DNA from 3 places in the Bacillus sp. DX3.1 genome. Region 1 is predicted to be linked to each of the others. Evidence: a T-box and tRNA genes for the amino acid it is inferred to sense, from the RefSeq annotation. Region 1 holds a T-box; the other regions hold tRNA genes.
What was found. The T-box of region 1 lies ahead of thrS (threonine--tRNA ligase). A T-box ahead of a tRNA ligase gene usually reads a tRNA of that ligase, here a tRNA-Thr.

Region 1 (6,411 bases):
TATTATATCCCTCGAAAGTATCATCATCATCCACAAAGTCTGTCTCCAAAAGATTTTCATGCTTAAGTGTTAGCTTTACGGTTGAGTTCATTGGTTGTAGTTCAAAAGTGACTCTTATTTAATATTTTTTATCTAGAGCATTTCTTATAAATTTCATCCTGTACACTTTCTATAAATGCAGATAGCGAAACAACTTCAGATTTCTCCTCTCCATACCTACGTACATTTACAGCTTCATTCTCGATTTCTTTATCCCCGATTACAAGAATATAAGGAGTCTTTTTCATTTGTGCTTCTCGTATTTTATATCCGAGTTTTTCATTACGAACGTCTAGCTCAGCTCGTATACCAGCATGTCTCAGCTTCTCCTCCATCTCTTTCGCGTACCCTTCATGTACTTCTACTGAAACAGGAATCACCTTTACTTGAACAGGAGCTAACCATGTTGGAAATGCTCCACCAAAATGTTCAATTAATATACCTAAGAATCGATCAAGTGATCCTAATACAGCACGGTGAATGACGACAGGTCGTTTTTTCTCATTTTTATCGTCAATATAATGTAAGTTGAATTTCTCTGGCATTTGAAAATCAAGTTGAACTGTTGCACATTGGTGACTTCTTCTTAATGCATCCTTAATATGAAAATCAATTTTTGGTCCATAAAATGCACCATCCCCCTCATTAATTTTATAGTTATAATGTAATGATTTCAGTACATTTTCAAGTGCGCCTTCTGCCTTATTCCATAGTTCGTCATCTCCCATTGAATCTTCTGGTCTTGTCGAAAGTTCTATTTCATATTCAAAACCAAATGTACGATAGACAAAATCGATTTGTTTGATTACCGATTGTATCTCACTTTCAATTTGTTCCGGTGTAACGAATATATGTGCATCGTCTTGACAAAATGTACGTACTCTTAATAAACCGTTCAGCGCACCGCTAAATTCATGTCGATGCACTTGACCGAACTCACACATTCTAATTGGTAAATCTCGATAGGAGTGTAGCTTATTTTTAAACATCAACATATGTCCAGGACAATTCATTGGTTTTAGCGCGAAGCTTTTATGATCGACCTCTGAAAAATACATATTATCTTTATAATGATCCCAGTGTCCTGATTGCTCCCATAGCTCTTGATTCATCATAAAAGGAGTACGAACTTCTTGGTAATCATGCTTCTGTTGCAATTCTCTTAGAAAAGATTCTAATTCATTTCGTATGATTTGCCCTTTCGGTAAATAAAAAGGCATTCCTGGTGCTTCTTCAGAGAACATAAATAATTCAAGTTCATTGCCAAGCTTACGATGATTCCTCTTTGCCGCTTCTTCTACAAACTGCAAGTGATTTTCTAATTCCTTTTGTGAAGAAAAAGCAACACCATATATCCGTTGAAGAACTTGATTATTACTATCACCGCGCCAATATGCACCAGAAACGTGAGTCAACTTGAATGCTTTCATATATCCAGTTGACGGTAAATGTGGCCCGCGGCATAAATCTAAAAATTCCCCTTGCTTATAAATTGTTACAATTTCATGGGCTGGAATATCATCTAAGAGCTCTAACTTTAAGTGGTCATTCAAGTCTTGAAAAATCTTTTTCGCTTCATCCCTAGTAACTTCCATTCGTTCCATTTCTAAATTTTCGTTTATAATGCTCTGCATTTCATTTTCTATTTGAGATAATTCTTCAACAGTCATACTATCAGGAAGATCCATATCATAATAAAATCCATTTTCAATAACTGGTCCTACTCCTAATTTTACATTGCGATATAATCTTTTTACCGCTTGTGCTAACACATGCGTAGCAGTGTGCCTTCCGATTTGTATTCCTTCTTCCGAATCTACAGTTATAATTTCAATTTTCGCATCGTGATTAATGTTTCGGCGTAAATCAAATAATTGACCATTTACCTGCCCAGCTACAGCTTTCTTTTTTAAGCTCGAGCTAATCGATGCTGCAATCGCTTCTAAAGTAATGCCTTTTACATATTCTTTTGCACTGCCATCTGGAAAAATAATTCGAATTACTTGTTCGCTCATCTTTACCACTCCATTTCATAATAAAAAGCACACTCATCCCTATAGTAGGGACGAGTGTGCTTTTACCCGTGGTTCCACCCAGATTCCCATCATATTTTAAAATACGATGGCTTCTTTTGCGGTAACGTCGCTTACACGGCACTAGATACTATGTTTTTCCCCAGTGCAGCTCTAAGGTGGTAAGTTATTTTCCTGCGTTAGGAAGTTCTCAGCTCTCCTTCCTTCTCTGTATAACCGTTAAAAATAACTCGTGTCCTTTTCTTTGCTTATCATGATATAAAATTAAAAAATAAAAAAGCATACTCATCCCTAGTAATAGGGACGAATATGCTTATATCCGTGGTTCCACCCAGATTCCTATCGCACCTTTTCTATAAAGGATTTTGATAGCTTCTTTTTCCGTAACGTGGCTATACGGTATTGGATACTTATTTTCCCCAATACAGCTCTAAGGTGGTAAGTCATTTTTCTGCGCTAGGAAGTTCTCAGCTTTCCTTCCTTCTCTGTATAACCGTAAAAATAACTCGTGTCCTTTTCATCGCTTTTGAAATAACATTCACTTATTGCTATAAAATATACAATATTCAAATTGTTTTTGCAAGTATTTAAAAATATAAATTGGAAAATATTTTTAACTTCTTCCATTTTTCCCGTGTGAATAGCCCTCCATTCACTCCATTAAAATTGAATGTTTGAACTGTCTTTTTTTGTTGTTCGGAAGGCGGAGCGTTAAAAGTAACAGTTTTCACTTCAAACCACCTTCCTTTTTTTTCGTTATAGTGTTTCGGAAGCCTAACGCCAAACAATATGCCCTGCACGTGCTTGAGGAAGAGGACTTCTGTTGGATTAATGTTAAAAACCGAGAAATAGCTGCTTGTAGGCATCTAAAATATATCAATCCCTGTTTCTACTTTCGATTCTCTTCCCCTTGACGAATTGCTTCCCCTTCTTCTACTTGGCCACCAGGGATTTCCTATCCTCGTTTCGGACTTTTTTGTACCAAAATTTCATTCTTCTCATTCAAGAAAACTGTTACTGCTGAAATAATATGTCTTGGATATGACATCATGTATCCACTCTTTTTATTAAGAATATGCGGGGCATACAGACCACTCATCGACGTATGTAACCTGTTTCCCATTTACATTTGACACATACGCCGATACATTTGCTGATTCATATAACGCTGGAAAAATTTCTTCCACATAATATTGATGCGATTCTTCGTCTTTCCATAAAGAAAGAACGAGATAACGATTAGGCTTTGTAAGGGACCTTCCAACAATGCCACCTAACATCCCTTCTGATTTTTCCATACCTATATTCCAAACCGTTTCTTGCACATGTAAAAACTGCTGATCATCTCCATTTTTCACATCGCATATTGCGATTCTTGCAAAAGAACTATTTGGAATTACTTCTGTAAATGAAGTCTCTGTCATATCAAATAAAGATTGATATAATTCTGTTTCACAGGATGTATATGTATCCTTTTGATTGCTATTGCAAAAGATTGTGTCATGCGTTTCATTCATAAATTGCTGGTATGTATTCATATTTCCCCAAACAGCAAATATACAAGCTGTCCCCTCATTCCATCCACCAAATTGCCCATGGAATCCTTCTAGTTTCGTTAATTCTTTCCATTTTTCTTGAGCAGTTGAAAATAACTCTTTTTGCTCTTTTTCTACATGACAAAAAATTGATTTTAAAATCATATAGATCCCCCTTTATTTGTATTATACGTTCCATTTCCCGTTAGCAATGCTTGTTACTTCCCCACCTACAAAAATCTCAATCAAATGATTTTTTTCTTCCGCACGAACATGTAATAAAGAAGGACGATTCATCTCATAGCCTTGTTCAATATGTAAATTTATTTTTTCTTTACCAAAATAGCGGTGCTTTGTTACATATGCTGCTAAACAACCATTTGAACTCCCAGTTGCTGCATCTTCTGGAATACCATAATACTCCGCAAAATCACGAACATTAAGGTGATTTTCCTCCTTATACGTTTCAGAAATAAATACCATAATTGCCTTTGCCTCTGTTTGTGCAATCAGTTGAAAATACTTTTCTTTATTTATTTTTACATTCTTAACCGCAGCTAACGATTTTAAAGGAACAAGAATAACTGGCAATCCTGTTGATACTTCTTGAATCGGATATTGATTATCGATATGTGAAGCATCAATATTCAATACTTCCGCTACTTCTTTTCTATCTAAAACCTTCCCAAACGTAGGGTCATTTTGTTTCATCCATACGACATTTGTTTCATGATGAAAAGTGACCGGTACTGAACCTCCTTGGAAGTGTAATAGAATTTCATCAAGATTATTTTTTCGAATGATTTCATTCTTTAGTATAAAAGTAATAGTACTTATCTCTCAGATCTTCTTATTAAACCTTTTGTCGATTATGAGAATAATCATTACTATAAGAAAAAGTTTTTAAAATATGAGGACTTCATAAAAGATGAAAGTGAAATTCCTGAGGAAATTACTGAGTATGTAACCAAAAATCAAGTTGATGATTTTAATTTGATTTATACTAATGCGAAATATATCATAATTACTAAAAGAGATAATGTTATAGATCCTAAACTTATAGATAAAAATAAAATACCAGACAACAACTAAAATCTGAATACTTCTTTAATAAAAATATCCAATTCTAATGATGTGGTTTCATATTTTATACATTAAGGGAGTAAAATTACACGTCCATCTTTTGAATTTATTTTAAGTAGGTTTAGTTTATAGCTGTTGAGACTGCTCTAACATTAAAAAATGGCATATATGTAAAGGGGATTAGTATTAATTTGATTAACTTTATTTACATGAAGATGAGGTATTATTTGGCATAGGGTGCTTTGGAAGAGTTGAAAGCATTAAGGAAATTAATAAACGGTTAATGGCTTATTCAGCTAATGGGGCGATTGTTGAATAGCTTGAAAACAATCAATCTTTTTTATAAAAACTAATCTTAAAACTGCTAGAAAAAAATCCATTTTGATCAATCTTTTCTCAAAATGGATTCTTTTATTTTGTCACAGAATATAGGTTTACGAGATGTTTTAATCAAACTTTATTATAAAGCTACAGTTATTTACAAATTGTAGGTGGGGAATATTTGACGTTTACCTTTATTTTAATAAAAACTTTCTTCACGAAATGAAACTTAGTCCTCAGTCTAAATCTTTATTTTATTAAATTAGAAAAATAAGAATAGAGAAATCTAATCAGACCAACGATGTTCGGTCTAAAACATTTTTATAACAGGACACTTGGAATTCTTATTCCATTAAATGGTCCAATACAAAAGAAAGAGCACAATTCTTATTAGAGAATTGCGCCCAATTGTTGAAGATCAATTAATTCATTTTTTTTAAAACTTCCCCCCTATTAAATTTCAATAAGTATAGGAACAATCATTGGCTTTTTCTTAGTATGTGTATATACATATTGTCGTATTGATTTTTTTATTTGTTTTTTCATTACATTCCATTGGTTTCTATTTGCTTCTTGTAGCTCGTTAACAGTTTTTGTAGTAAGTCGATTAACGTCTCTTCGGAGTTCCGAGAAATCTCTATCCACAAATCCACGAGAAATGGTATCGGGTTCAGAAATCAGTTTTCCTTCCGCTTTGCTCATAGTTAAAACAATCATGAGCAGCCCATCCTCTGAAAGTTGTTTGCGGTCTCGTAACACAAATTCCCCAATATTATCAACATCCCCCCCGTCTACGTAGGTATTCCCAACCGGTATTTTCCGGGTCTGACGGGCAATGGTATGTTCAATATCGACGACATCGCCATTATTGATGATAAACGTGTTTCCTTGCTCTACTCCAACGGATTCACCTAACAAACGGTGATGGTGTAACATTCTAAATTCACCGTGAATGGGAATAAAATATTTTGGTTTCATTAATGTAAGCATTAGTTTTAAATCTTCTTGATAACCATGGCCAGAAACATGCATTCCGGATGTACTTCCTGATCCATAAATCACTTTGGCTCCAAGTGCAAATAAGTTGTCTACGATACTCGTGACATTTCGTTCATTCCCGGGTATTGGACCTGCTGCAAAGATAACCGTATCTTCAGGTAAAATGTCGACACCGCGAAAGTTTCCAGTGGACAGGCGAGCAAGAGCAGCCAATGGTTCTCCTTGACTCCCCGTGCATAAAATAGCCACCCTTTCAGGAGCCATTTCATTGATTTCATGTGGGTCAATTAACATTCCATCTGGAACTGTTAAATAACCACGTTCCATAGCAACCGCTACGACCTTAACCATACTTCGTCCAAGCAACGCAAGTTTTCGATTTGTTTTTTGCGCTGCATTCA
Region 2 (6,411 bases), 1.8 Mb from region 1:
CGCTTCTATGCATGAACGGATGCTCTCTCCCACCTAAAAAGAAGGGTTTTATGTGTCGGTTTTTTAATTTGTATTTATATAGCACAAACTCCTACTCATTCAAAAACGTCAATATAATGTATCTATTCTTCTATTATATCACTTTGGATTTTCTTGACCTTTAAGTGCTTTCTATATAAATCCATTTTGATTTTTCGACATATAGCCGCGGCTATGGATAACAAAAGGTGGCCTGTACTCATTTTCTCTCCTTGTTTTCACTTGGCATGGGTTAGGAAAAGGATCTGACCGCTTCTATGCATGGCCGGATGCTCTCTCCTACCTAAAAAGAAGAGTTTTATGTAGGTTTTTTAATTTGTATTTATATAACATAATACAAACTTTTCCCTTACCAAAATATCTTAAAGGTTGAAATAACAATTTTTACTCTCCATTAGAACAATATAGATATCATACCAAACGAACGTTCCTTTTATCAACATATAAAATCTCTCTACCTGTAATTCAATAGGGGCTGATGACCCAATACAGTGGATAATCACCTATTTTCTCTATTCTCCTAGCCTATCCGTTCTAACAGCATATTAGACGTCCCTGCGTCCACACACTATACATAAAGTAAAACTTTGATCAGTGGGGGATTACTGCCCGCAAATAGCGGGATAAAAAGGACGAATTGTTTGATTCGGGATCAAACAACTCGTCCTTAATGAATACAAAAAAATACATCTTCATTATTCTCAATATCTACTATATAAATCCATTTTGGATTTTTCGACATATAAGCCACGGCTATAGATAACAAAAGGTGACCTGCACTCGTTTTCTCTCTTTGTTTTCACTGTGTCTGGGCAGGAAAAGGATCTGACCACTTCTATGCATGGTCGGATGCTCTCTCCCACCTAAAAAGAGGGGTTGTATGTCAGTTTTTTAATTTGTATTTATATAAGTTCATTTTGCTTCACTTTCTACTTCTTTACTAAGTTATTTCATTATTTAGCTGAAAGATCACCAGATTTAACTAACTTCCCAGTCATTTCCTCACCAAAGTTATTAATGGCGAAAGTTCTTTCTTCTGAAGTATTCAGCATACCATACGCTTTTCCGATTGTTCCTCCATCAAAAGTCCAAAAGAAATTATGGTCATCTGATATTTGACTAAAATCACGATTCTTCCATCTTTCAGCAATTTGTAATAATCTATCTTTCTCCTTGAATGAGCTTTGAGCGACGATATTATATATGAGATCTGTACCTTGCTTAGTCATTGGAATTGCGCCCCACTTTTCTTGTGCACGTACTTTTTGATGAGTCATTTTATGCATAGCTGCTATAACTGCCGATTCGGGTGAGCTGTTATCAATATCTAATTGTAAATCAACACCTTCAATCTGTGCCGTATTTTCTTGTGAATCTTTTTCCTCCAATACTGGTTCTTCTTTTTTTTCTTTTACTGCTTCAGAGGAAACAGATTCTTTCTCCACGCTTATAGTAGATGTAGCCGTTAATCCATAAAATATTCCAAATCCTACAAGAGCTAAACCAGCAATTGAGCCCACCCAGTACAATAACTTTTTTTTCATAATCTCTCCTCCTGTTTTTAATTTTTTAAATATTATGTATAAGACATATTATAACAGGAAATTTATGATTAATTTTCAAATAATAGTTATAACTAAACCTTACTCTCAAAGTATGTGGTGTTGAAAACAGCAGAATAAATGTTAAAAGCTATTCAATAAGGAACTAAAATAAAATATACACACACCAAAAAACTTTACTTCTTTTTATAATCTTACTATCAAATTATAAGGATCTACTTTCCAAGTTTCATATGGGGTAAAATACTTTGCTTTCATAGCATCCAGTGTCCTCGACTTCATATGAGGGCGTGTTATATACTCGTCAATATTACTTTCATTTAATGCAACAAATTTTGCTTCCTTTATTTCTTCAGGTGGTGTTTTTATTTTTCCACTAACATACTCCACCTTAAATACAACTACTAGAATATGCTTTGATGCATTATAATAAACACCTGTTATTCCAATAGGTTCTACAATAAGACCTGTTTCTTCAAGTACTTCTCTACAGACTGCCTGATCAAGTGCTTCTCCCTCTTCTACCTGTCCACCAGGCATTTCCCATGTATCAGCTCTCCACTGAACCTGTGTTAAAAGAACTTCATTATTTTCGTTCGTGATATAAGCAGAAACTGCAATAATATGTTTAGGTGGTGTATGTCCCATCTTTCATCCTCCAGAGAATATCAATAACATTTAAATTATAATATATATTAATGTTCTTCAGACACTATAAAATCCCTTTTATATAAATCCATTTTGATTTTTCGACATATAAGCCGCGGCTATGGATAACAAAAGGTGACCCGCACTCGTTTTCTCTCTTTGTTTTCACTACGTCTGGGCAGGAAAAGGATCTGACCGCTTCTATGCATGGTCGGATGCTCTCTTCCACCTAAAAAGAAGGGGTTTATGTCGGTTTTTTAATTTGTATTTATATAGTATATGAATTTCCACCTCATTAATCACAAGTTAACCAGAAGTAATATATAAGCAAATAAAACAAGACCTCGTATAATTAAATACGAAGCCTTGTTTACTAGATACCTGAGGTGGGGGTCGAACCCACACGCCCGTGAAGGCACCGGATTTTGAGTCCGGCGTGTCTGCCATTCCACCACTCAGGCAAAATATAAAAAAATTCGACATAACGAACTTAGTATTGCACTACTCTTTTAAGTTGTACTCGTCTACTAATTTCACTATATCTAGATAACAAAAAAGGCGGCAACCGGATTCGAACCGGTGGTAAAGGTTTTGCAGACCTCTGCCTTACCACTTGGCTATGCCGCCGTATTAAACTTGGAGCGGAAGACGGGATTCGAACCCGCGACCCCAACCTTGGCAAGGTTGTATTCTACCACTGAACTACTTCCGCAAGAATGGCTGGGCTAGCTGGATTCGAACCAGCGCATGACGGAGTCAAAGTCCGTTGCCTTACCGCTTGGCTATAGCCCACCGAAGTTTTAATACATTGTATGTGTGTAACCATTATTTTATTTGTAAATGTTTAAAATAAAAATGGGGCGACTGATGGGAATCGAACCCACGAATGCCGGAGCCACAATCCGGTGCGTTAACCACTTCGCCACAACCGCCATGTTGTGTTTTGGCAGGGGCAGTAGGAATTGAACCCACACTGGAGGTTTTGGAGACCTCTGTTCTACCTTTAAACTATGCCCCTATATAAAATGTAAATGGTGGAGGGGGGCAGATTCGAACTGCCGAACCCGAAGGAGCGGATTTACAGTCCGCCGCGTTTAGCCACTTCGCTACCCCTCCGAAACTTACATGGTGCCGGCTAGAGGACTTGAACCCCCAACCTACTGATTACAAGTCAGTTGCTCTACCAATTGAGCTAAGCCGGCATATTCATTTTTAAAATGGTGGCTCGGGACGGAATCGAACCGCCGACACGAGGATTTTCAGTCCTCTGCTCTACCGACTGAGCTACCGAGCCAAAAAATAAATGGCGGTCCCGACCGGGGTCGAACCGGCGATCTCCTGCGTGACAGGCAGGCATGTTAACCACTACACCACGGGACCATTGGTTGCGGGGACAGGATTTGAACCTGCGACCTTCGGGTTATGAGCCCGACGAGCTACCAGACTGCTCCACCCCGCGACGTTACTATTCATATATTTTATATGGTGGAGGATGACGGGATCGAACCGCCGACCCCCTGCTTGTAAGGCAGGTGCTCTCCCAGCTGAGCTAATCCTCCGAAGTGGTGACCCGTACGGGATTCGAACCCGTGTTACCGCCGTGAAAGGGCGGTGTCTTAACCACTTGACCAACGGGCCAAAAATGTTATGGCGGAGAGCAAGGGATTCGAACCCTTGATACGCTTATGACGTATACACGATTTCCAATCGTGCTCCTTCGGCCAACTCGGACAGCTCTCCATCATGGCTCCGCAGGTAGGAATCGAACCTACGACCGATCGGTTAACAGCCGATAGCTCTACCGCTGAGCTACTGCGGAATAATGTTAGCCTGGCAACGTCCTACTCTCACAGGGACAAGGTCCCAACTACCATCGGCGCTAGAGAGCTTAACTTCCGTGTTCGGTATGGGAACGGGTGTGACCTCTCTGCCATCATTACCAGACTATATTCATTTGAGACAATCATTATTATACCTGATTGATTTAAAAAGTCAACAAGTTTTTTTATATTCTCTCAAAACTAGATAACATTGCTTCATATTATATGGTTAAGTCCTCGATCTATTAGTATTCGTCAGCTCCACATGTCACCATGCTTCCACCTCGAACCTATCAACCTGATCATCTTTCAGGGATCTTACTAGCTTACGCTATGGGAAATCTCATCTTGAGGGGGGCTTCATGCTTAGATGCTTTCAGCACTTATCCCTTCCGCACATAGCTACCCAGCTATGCCCTTGGCAGAACAACTGGTACACCAGCGGTGCGTCCATCCCGGTCCTCTCGTACTAAGGACAGCTCCTCTCAAATTTCCTGCGCCCACGACGGATAGGGACCGAACTGTCTCACGACGTTCTGAACCCAGCTCGCGTACCGCTTTAATGGGCGAACAGCCCAACCCTTGGGACCGACTACAGCCCCAGGATGCGATGAGCCGACATCGAGGTGCCAAACCTCCCCGTCGATGTGGACTCTTGGGGGAGATAAGCCTGTTATCCCCGGGGTAGCTTTTATCCGTTGAGCGATGGCCCTTCCATGCGGAACCACCGGATCACTAAGCCCGACTTTCGTCCCTGCTCGACTTGTAGGTCTCGCAGTCAAGCTCCCTTATGCCTTTGCACTCTACGAATGATTTCCAACCATTCTGAGGGAACCTTTGGGCGCCTCCGTTACACTTTAGGAGGCGACCGCCCCAGTCAAACTGCCCACCTGACACTGTCTCCCGGGTCGATGAGACCCGTAGGTTAGAATTTCAATACAGTCAGGGCGGTATCCCACCAGCGCCTCCACCGAAGCTAGCGCTCCGGTTTCAATGGCTCCCGCCTATCCTGTACAAACTGTACCAAAATTCAATATCAGGCTACAGTAAAGCTCCACGGGGTCTTTCCGTCCTGTCGCGGGTAACCTGCATCTTCACAGGTACTATAATTTCACCGAGTCTCTGGTTGAGACAGTGCCCAAATCGTTACACCTTTCGTGCGGGTCGGAACTTACCCGACAAGGAATTTCGCTACCTTAGGACCGTTATAGTTACGGCCGCCGTTTACTGGGGCTTCAGTTCAGAGCTTCGCTTGCGCTAACCCCTCTCCTTAACCTTCCAGCACCGGGCAGGTGTCAGCCCCTATACTTCGCCTTACGGCTTCGCAGAGACCTGTGTTTTTGCTAAACAGTCGCTTGGGCCTATTCACTGCGGCTTTCCGTTAAGAAAGCACCCCTTCTCCCGAAGTTACGGGGTCATTTTGCCGAGTTCCTTAACCAGAGTTCTCTCGCACACCTTAGGATTCTCTCCTCGCCTACCTGTGTCGGTTTGCGGTACAGGCACCTTTTATCTCGCTAGAAGCTTTTCTTGGCAGCGGGGAATCAAAGACTTCGCTCCATAAGGAGCTTCCCCATCACAGCTCAGCCTTCACGATAAGCGGATTTGCCTACTTATCAGCCTAACTGCTTGGACGTGCACAACCAATCGCACGCTTCTTCTATCCTTCTGCGTCCCTCCATTGCTCAAACGATAAAGAGGTGGTACAGGAATATCAACCTGTTGTCCATCGCCTACGCCTGTCGGCCTCGGCTTAGGTCCTGACTAACCCTGAGCGGACGAGCCTTCCTCAGGAAACCTTAGGCATTCGGTGGACGGGATTCTCACCCGTCTTTCGCTACTCATACCGGCATTCTCACTTCTAAGCGCTCCACCAGTCCTTACGGTCTGACTTCACTGCCCTTAGAACGCTCCCCTACCACTGATACCATAGGTATCAATCCGCAGCTTCGGTGGTGTATTTAGCCCCGGTACATTTTCGGCGCAGAGTCACTCGACTAGTGAGCTATTACGCACTCTTTAAATGGTGGCTGCTTCTAAGCCAACATCCTAGTTGTCTAAGCAACTCCACATCCTTTTCCACTTAATACACACTTTGGGACCTTAGCTGGCGGTCTGGGCTGTTTCCCTTTTGACTACGGATCTTATCACTCGCAGTCTGACTCCTAAGGATAAGTCATTGGCATTCGGAGTTTGACTGAATTCGGTAATCCGATGAGGACCCCTAGTTCAATCAGTGCTCTACCTCCAAGACTCTTACACTTAAGGCTAGCCCTAAAGCTATTTCGGGGAGAACCAGCTATCTCCAGGTTCGATTGGAATTTCTCCGCTACCCACACCTCATC
Region 3 (6,411 bases), 2.2 Mb from region 1:
CTCGTATGTTCCTGGAGAATACCCACGTAAATCGGCAGATACTCCAAATTCACGCTTTGTCTTCACTGCAGTAATCACATTCTTCGGGCCTTCTAATTTTATTTTTACGTATTTCGGTATACCACTTACAATGTATTTGTCTTCATCATAATTCAACGTTACTGCAACATCAGATATTGTTTCTGTTATATCACCTGTTGGGAAAGGAGATGAATTTGCATTCCCAACTGTATTTTTTTCTGTTAAATTTGTTGACATGTAAAGCATTAACGCCAATAGTAATGAGATTCCTTTTAAAAACCAGTGGTTCTCCATTAACTTATCCATGACGCTTCCTCCTCCAGTTCCATAAAGATGAAGAAGTTGTCTTAACGTTTCCGCTGAATTCTACCATAAGCATTTCCTTTAATTGTTCCACTTTTAAATCACGATGTAATTCTCCGTTTTTCGTTAAAGAAATCTGACCCGTTTCTTCTGATACAACAACTGTAATACTATCTGTTACTTCACTAACTCCCATTGCTGCTCTGTGACGCGTTCCTAACTCTTTCGATATAAACGGGCTTTCTGATAATGGTAAATAGCAAGCTGCTGCTTTAATCGTATTCCCTTGCATAATAACCGCCCCGTCATGAAGTGGTGTATTTGGGATAAAGATATTAATAAGCAGCTCTGATGACACATTTGCATTTAAGGGAATTCCTGTTTCGACATAATCGCCCATCCCAGTCTCTCTAGATAATGTAATCAGTGCACCGATGCGTCGTTTACCCATATATTCTGTTGCTTTTGCTACAGCGTTTGCAACCGTTTCATGTTCATCTTCTTCCTGACCAATCCCACGTGAGAATAAGCTTCCTCTTCCTAATTGCTCCAGTGCTCGTCTTAGCTCTGGTTGGAAAATGATAATAATCGCCAAAAAGCCCCACGTTAATGCTTGATCCGTCAGCCACTGCAATGTATGCAGTTCAAATAAATAACTTAAAATACGAACGATAATAATAACTGTAATCCCTTTCAAAAGTTGAACAGCTTTTGTACCTCGGACTACAAGAATTAGCTTATATATAACAAACCACACAACGGCGATATCTAATATCGTACTGAGATATTTTAAAAAGTTCATATCTCCAAAAGGCATGCTAACCCTTCCTCCTACTTATGAGCAAATTTATCTATATATTGAAATACTAGTTTTATGCTCCACCTATATATATTTACAACAACTAGTTAATTATACCATACATGAAAGAAACGACAATTACAAACGACGTTTCTCCTTTAACATAAAGTGAAACTTTAATCGGTTGGTTTTTTCATTCCCCACCGATCACTAGTTGAACCAATCGGGCTTTTACGGGTAGTTTATCTCCCACCTAACTTCTTCGCTTCCTGCCGAACTTTGAGGTAGGGGGTATTACCGCCCACAAATAGCGTGATAAATTGGTAAGATGTCGAACCTTTATTATGAAGTGGTATAATCTAATTCATTATTATACACTTATTGTAAAATAAAAAAAGTAGCATTTCAGCTACTTTTTTTACATTATTTTAACTTTTCACCAAATAAAGAACCCATTAAGGCTACTGCTGTCGTTGCTGTTCTATTTTTCTCATCTAAAATCGGATTTACTTCTACAAACTCAGCGGATGTAATAATACCTGCCTCTGCAAGCATTTCCATCGCTAAATGACTTTCTCGATACGATAATCCCCCAGTTACAGGTGTCCCAACTCCTGGAGCATCATGTGGATCAAGTCCATCTAAATCTAGTGACAAGTGAACACCATCTGTATGCGATAAATACGCAATCGTTTCTTCCATAACAGCAGTCATACCCATGCGATCAATTTCATGCATTGTAAATACTTTAATGCCTTCATTTCGAATAAAGTCTTTTTCTCCTTCATCTAGTGCACGCGCCCCAATAATAACAACATTCTCCTTCTTCACTTTCGGATACGCCTCATATAAATTCACTAACGAAGAATGGCCATAACCTAAACTTGCCGCAAGTGACATCCCATGGATATTTCCAGATGGTGATGTTTCTTCTGTATTCAAATCACCATGTGCATCATACCAAATGACACCTAAATTTTTATAATGCCTTGTTACTCCTGCAAGCGTTCCAATTGCAATACTATGATCGCCTCCTAATACAAGTGGAAAACGATTTTTCTCTATAATATTATCAACCTTAGTTGCCAACTCATCACACACTTTTGCAACTTGTTTTAGGTTTCTTAACTTTGTATTTTCATCTATCTCTTCTTCCCTCTCGATACATAAATCCCCTATATCTTCAATGTCATATCCTATTTGTTGGATTCTTTCAATTACTCCTGCATAACGAATCGCACTTGGTCCCATATCAACCCCGCGGCGCATTTGTCCTAAATCCATCGGAACTCCAACAATCGAAATTTCTTTCTTCATAGATAGTCTCCCCCTTTTATGCCTTCACTAAATATTTTAAATCTTTTATATAGTCTGACTCAACTCGACATTTTTTTGTATGTATATACAATTTATTCACTTATATTTATATAAAAACTCCTATTTCAAAGCTACTTTATGTATAAATCGAAAATACCACCATGAAAACAAAAAGCGTCTCTTTATTTAGAGACGCTTTTTTGATGCTAATTTCCATACCGCTGCAACATTTCGTGCAGTCATTTCAATATTTTCTTTTTCCATTATATATGCTTCTTCCAATGTCACGGGACTGGATACAGCACTAAATACAGCATCTATTCCCTCTTTATAGATTGGAACGTGCTATAATCCCGATGCTGCAGCCATTTCAATAAAAGCGGTTTTTAAAACCCCTCTACAGGCTCTCCAAGGAGCCCTGTTACATGAACTGTAATCATATCCCCATCTGTAGCATCTACAAGGGCTTGTACCGTTCCTTCCCCTCCATCTGCGATTGGAATCTTTACACACTCTGCCTGTGGGAAAATAGCCGAAAATCCTTTTTCAACCGCGTTACATACCTCTAATGCCCCTAAGCTTTCTTTATAAGAGTCAGACGCTATGACAATCTTCATCCCCATTGATCATTAGCCCGCACCAATTGGGCTTTTACGGGCAGAGTTTATCCCCTACCGAACTTTGAGGTAGGAGGATTACTGTACGCAAATAGCGGGATAAACAAAAAACCTTACATCCAAAATGAATGTAAGGTTTTTTCCTATTTATAATGGAGCCTAGCGGGATCGAACCGCTGACCTCCTGCGTGCAAGGCAGGCGCTCTCCCAGCTGAGCTAAGGCCCCAAAATGAAAAGCGGAAGACGGGATTCGAACCCGCGACCCCAACCTTGGCAAGGTTGTATTCTACCACTGAACTACTTCCGCAAAAATGGTGAGCCATGAAGGATTCGAACCTTCGACCCTCTGATTAAAAGTCAGATGCTCTACCAACTGAGCTAATGGCTCGTAAATGGCTGGGCTAGCTGGATTCGAACCAGCGCATGACGGAGTCAAAGTCCGTTGCCTTACCGCTTGGCTATAGCCCATTAATATTTACTAGTATGCTTGTCTCACCAAAAAAATAAACCTCTATAAGGTTATTTTTGAAAAATGGTGGAGGGGGGCAGATTCGAACTGCCGAACCCGAAGGAGCGGATTTACAGTCCGCCGCGTTTAGCCACTTCGCTACCCCTCCGACATTATAACTTAAACAAATATGGTGGAGGATGACGGGATCGAACCGCCGACCCCCTGCTTGTAAGGCAGGTGCTCTCCCAGCTGAGCTAATCCTCCAAAAGTGGTGACCCGTACGGGATTCGAACCCGTGTTACCGCCGTGAAAGGGCGGTGTCTTAACCACTTGACCAACGGGCCAAAAATTTGTAATACTGTGCGCAAGCTTCCAACCGGGCTTGAACCGGTGACCTCTTCCTTACCATGGAAGTGCTCTACCAGCTGAGCTATGGAAGCATATTGGCTCCGCAGGTAGGACTCGAACCTACGACCGATCGGTTAACAGCCGATAGCTCTACCACTGAGCTACTGCGGAATAATACAAGCCTGGCAACGTCCTACTCTCACAGGGACAAGGTCCCAACTACCATCGGCGCTAGAGAGCTTAACTTCCGTGTTCGGTATGGGAACGGGTGTGACCTCTCTGCCATCATTACCAGACTTATGAAGGTATATTCCTTCAAAACTAGATAACATAAGCGTTCATATTATATGGTTAAGTCCTCGATCTATTAGTATTCGTCAGCTCCACATGTCACCATGCTTCCACCTCGAACCTATCAACCTGATCATCTTTCAGGGATCTTACTAGCTTACGCTATGGGAAATCTCATCTTGAGGGGGGCTTCATGCTTAGATGCTTTCAGCACTTATCCCTTCCGCACATAGCTACCCAGCTATGCCCTTGGCAGAACAACTGGTACACCAGCGGTGCGTCCATCCCGGTCCTCTCGTACTAAGGACAGCTCCTCTCAAATTTCCTGCGCCCACGACGGATAGGGACCGAACTGTCTCACGACGTTCTGAACCCAGCTCGCGTACCGCTTTAATGGGCGAACAGCCCAACCCTTGGGACCGACTACAGCCCCAGGATGCGATGAGCCGACATCGAGGTGCCAAACCTCCCCGTCGATGTGGACTCTTGGGGGAGATAAGCCTGTTATCCCCGGGGTAGCTTTTATCCGTTGAGCGATGGCCCTTCCATGCGGAACCACCGGATCACTAAGCCCGACTTTCGTCCCTGCTCGACTTGTAGGTCTCGCAGTCAAGCTCCCTTATGCCTTTGCACTCTACGAATGATTTCCAACCATTCTGAGGGAACCTTTGGGCGCCTCCGTTACACTTTAGGAGGCGACCGCCCCAGTCAAACTGCCCACCTGACACTGTCTCCCGGGTCGATGAGACCCGTAGGTTAGAATTTCAATACAGTCAGGGCGGTATCCCACCAGCGCCTCCACCGAAGCTAGCGCTCCGGTTTCAATGGCTCCCGCCTATCCTGTACAAACTGTACCAAAATTCAATATCAGGCTACAGTAAAGCTCCACGGGGTCTTTCCGTCCTGTCGCGGGTAACCTGCATCTTCACAGGTACTATAATTTCACCGAGTCTCTGGTTGAGACAGTGCCCAAATCGTTACACCTTTCGTGCGGGTCGGAACTTACCCGACAAGGAATTTCGCTACCTTAGGACCGTTATAGTTACGGCCGCCGTTTACTGGGGCTTCAGTTCAGAGCTTCGCTTGCGCTAACCCCTCTCCTTAACCTTCCAGCACCGGGCAGGTGTCAGCCCCTATACTTCGCCTTACGGCTTCGCAGAGACCTGTGTTTTTGCTAAACAGTCGCTTGGGCCTATTCACTGCGGCTTTCCGTTAAGAAAGCACCCCTTCTCCCGAAGTTACGGGGTCATTTTGCCGAGTTCCTTAACCAGAGTTCTCTCGCACACCTTAGGATTCTCTCCTCGCCTACCTGTGTCGGTTTGCGGTACAGGCACCTTTTATCTCGCTAGAAGCTTTTCTTGGCAGCGGGGAATCAAAGACTTCGCTCCATAAGGAGCTTCCCCATCACAGCTCAGCCTTCACGATAAGCGGATTTGCCTACTTATCAGCCTAACTGCTTGGACGTGCACAACCAATCGCACGCTTCTTCTATCCTTCTGCGTCCCTCCATTGCTCAAACGATAAAGAGGTGGTACAGGAATATCAACCTGTTGTCCATCGCCTACGCCTGTCGGCCTCGGCTTAGGTCCTGACTAACCCTGAGCGGACGAGCCTTCCTCAGGAAACCTTAGGCATTCGGTGGACGGGATTCTCACCCGTCTTTCGCTACTCATACCGGCATTCTCACTTCTAAGCGCTCCACCAGTCCTTACGGTCTGACTTCACTGCCCTTAGAACGCTCCCCTACCACTGATACCATAGGTATCAATCCGCAGCTTCGGTGGTGTATTTAGCCCCGGTACATTTTCGGCGCAGAGTCACTCGACTAGTGAGCTATTACGCACTCTTTAAATGGTGGCTGCTTCTAAGCCAACATCCTAGTTGTCTAAGCAACTCCACATCCTTTTCCACTTAATACACACTTTGGGACCTTAGCTGGCGGTCTGGGCTGTTTCCCTTTTGACTACGGATCTTATCACTCGCAGTCTGACTCCTAAGGATAAGTCATTGGCATTCGGAGTTTGACTGAATTCGGTAATCCGATGAGGACCCCTAGTTCAATCAGTGCTCTACCTCCAAGACTCTTACACTTAAGGCTAGCCCTAAAGCTATTTCGGGGAGAACCAGCTATCTCCAGGTTCGATTGGAATTTCTCCGCTACCCACACCTCATCCCCGCACTTTTCAACGTGCGTGGGTTCGGGCCTCCATTCAGTGTTACCTGAACTTCACCCTGGACATGGGTAGATCACCTGGTTTCGGGTC

Region 2: it encodes a tRNA-Thr, which carries the amino acid that the T-box ahead of thrS (threonine--tRNA ligase) is inferred to sense. The anticodon was not compared.
Region 3: it encodes a tRNA-Thr, which carries the amino acid that the T-box ahead of thrS (threonine--tRNA ligase) is inferred to sense. The anticodon was not compared.

Annotation. Positions count from the first base shown of each region.
Region 1 is NZ_CP128153.1:2,372,097-2,378,507, reverse strand. Features, by position in the region: gene QRE67_RS28655 (SRPBCC domain-containing protein) at 1-118, opposite strand, end outside; gene thrS (threonine--tRNA ligase) at 129-2,054, opposite strand; T-box leader at 2,098-2,326, opposite strand; T-box leader at 2,369-2,602, opposite strand; gene QRE67_RS11625 (YdbC family protein) at 3,140-3,772, opposite strand; gene QRE67_RS11620 (PhzF family phenazine biosynthesis protein) at 3,794-4,384, opposite strand; gene QRE67_RS11615 (ribonuclease J) at 5,465-6,411, opposite strand, start outside.
Region 2 is NZ_CP128153.1:607,503-613,913, reverse strand. Features, by position in the region: gene QRE67_RS03025 (DUF6241 domain-containing protein) at 993-1,583, opposite strand; gene QRE67_RS03020 (NUDIX hydrolase) at 1,788-2,249, opposite strand; tRNA gene QRE67_RS03015 (tRNA-Leu) at 2,628-2,710, opposite strand; tRNA gene QRE67_RS03010 (tRNA-Cys) at 2,806-2,876, opposite strand; tRNA gene QRE67_RS03005 (tRNA-Gly) at 2,887-2,961, opposite strand; tRNA gene QRE67_RS03000 (tRNA-Gln) at 2,967-3,041, opposite strand; tRNA gene QRE67_RS02995 (tRNA-His) at 3,106-3,181, opposite strand; tRNA gene QRE67_RS02990 (tRNA-Trp) at 3,194-3,267, opposite strand; tRNA gene QRE67_RS02985 (tRNA-Tyr) at 3,282-3,365, opposite strand; tRNA gene QRE67_RS02980 (tRNA-Thr) at 3,376-3,451, opposite strand; tRNA gene QRE67_RS02975 (tRNA-Phe) at 3,468-3,543, opposite strand; tRNA gene QRE67_RS02970 (tRNA-Asp) at 3,554-3,629, opposite strand; tRNA gene QRE67_RS02965 (tRNA-Met) at 3,632-3,708, opposite strand; tRNA gene QRE67_RS02960 (tRNA-Val) at 3,733-3,808, opposite strand; tRNA gene QRE67_RS02955 (tRNA-Glu) at 3,813-3,887, opposite strand; tRNA gene QRE67_RS02950 (tRNA-Ser) at 3,898-3,989, opposite strand; tRNA gene QRE67_RS02945 (tRNA-Asn) at 3,994-4,068, opposite strand; rRNA gene rrf (5S ribosomal RNA) at 4,078-4,193, opposite strand; rRNA gene QRE67_RS02935 (23S ribosomal RNA) at 4,295-6,411, opposite strand, start outside.
Region 3 is NZ_CP128153.1:155,359-161,769, reverse strand. Features, by position in the region: gene QRE67_RS00955 (CdaR family protein) at 1-327, opposite strand, end outside; gene cdaA (diadenylate cyclase CdaA) at 320-1,141, opposite strand; gene rocF (arginase) at 1,547-2,440, opposite strand; partial or broken gene QRE67_RS00940 (glycerate kinase) at 2,789-3,057, opposite strand; tRNA gene QRE67_RS00935 (tRNA-Ala) at 3,211-3,283, opposite strand; tRNA gene QRE67_RS00930 (tRNA-Gly) at 3,293-3,364, opposite strand; tRNA gene QRE67_RS00925 (tRNA-Lys) at 3,370-3,445, opposite strand; tRNA gene QRE67_RS00920 (tRNA-Gln) at 3,451-3,525, opposite strand; tRNA gene QRE67_RS00915 (tRNA-Tyr) at 3,591-3,674, opposite strand; tRNA gene QRE67_RS00910 (tRNA-Val) at 3,697-3,772, opposite strand; tRNA gene QRE67_RS00905 (tRNA-Glu) at 3,778-3,852, opposite strand; tRNA gene QRE67_RS00900 (tRNA-Thr) at 3,876-3,948, opposite strand; tRNA gene QRE67_RS00895 (tRNA-Asn) at 3,953-4,027, opposite strand; rRNA gene rrf (5S ribosomal RNA) at 4,037-4,152, opposite strand; rRNA gene QRE67_RS00885 (23S ribosomal RNA) at 4,204-6,411, opposite strand, start outside.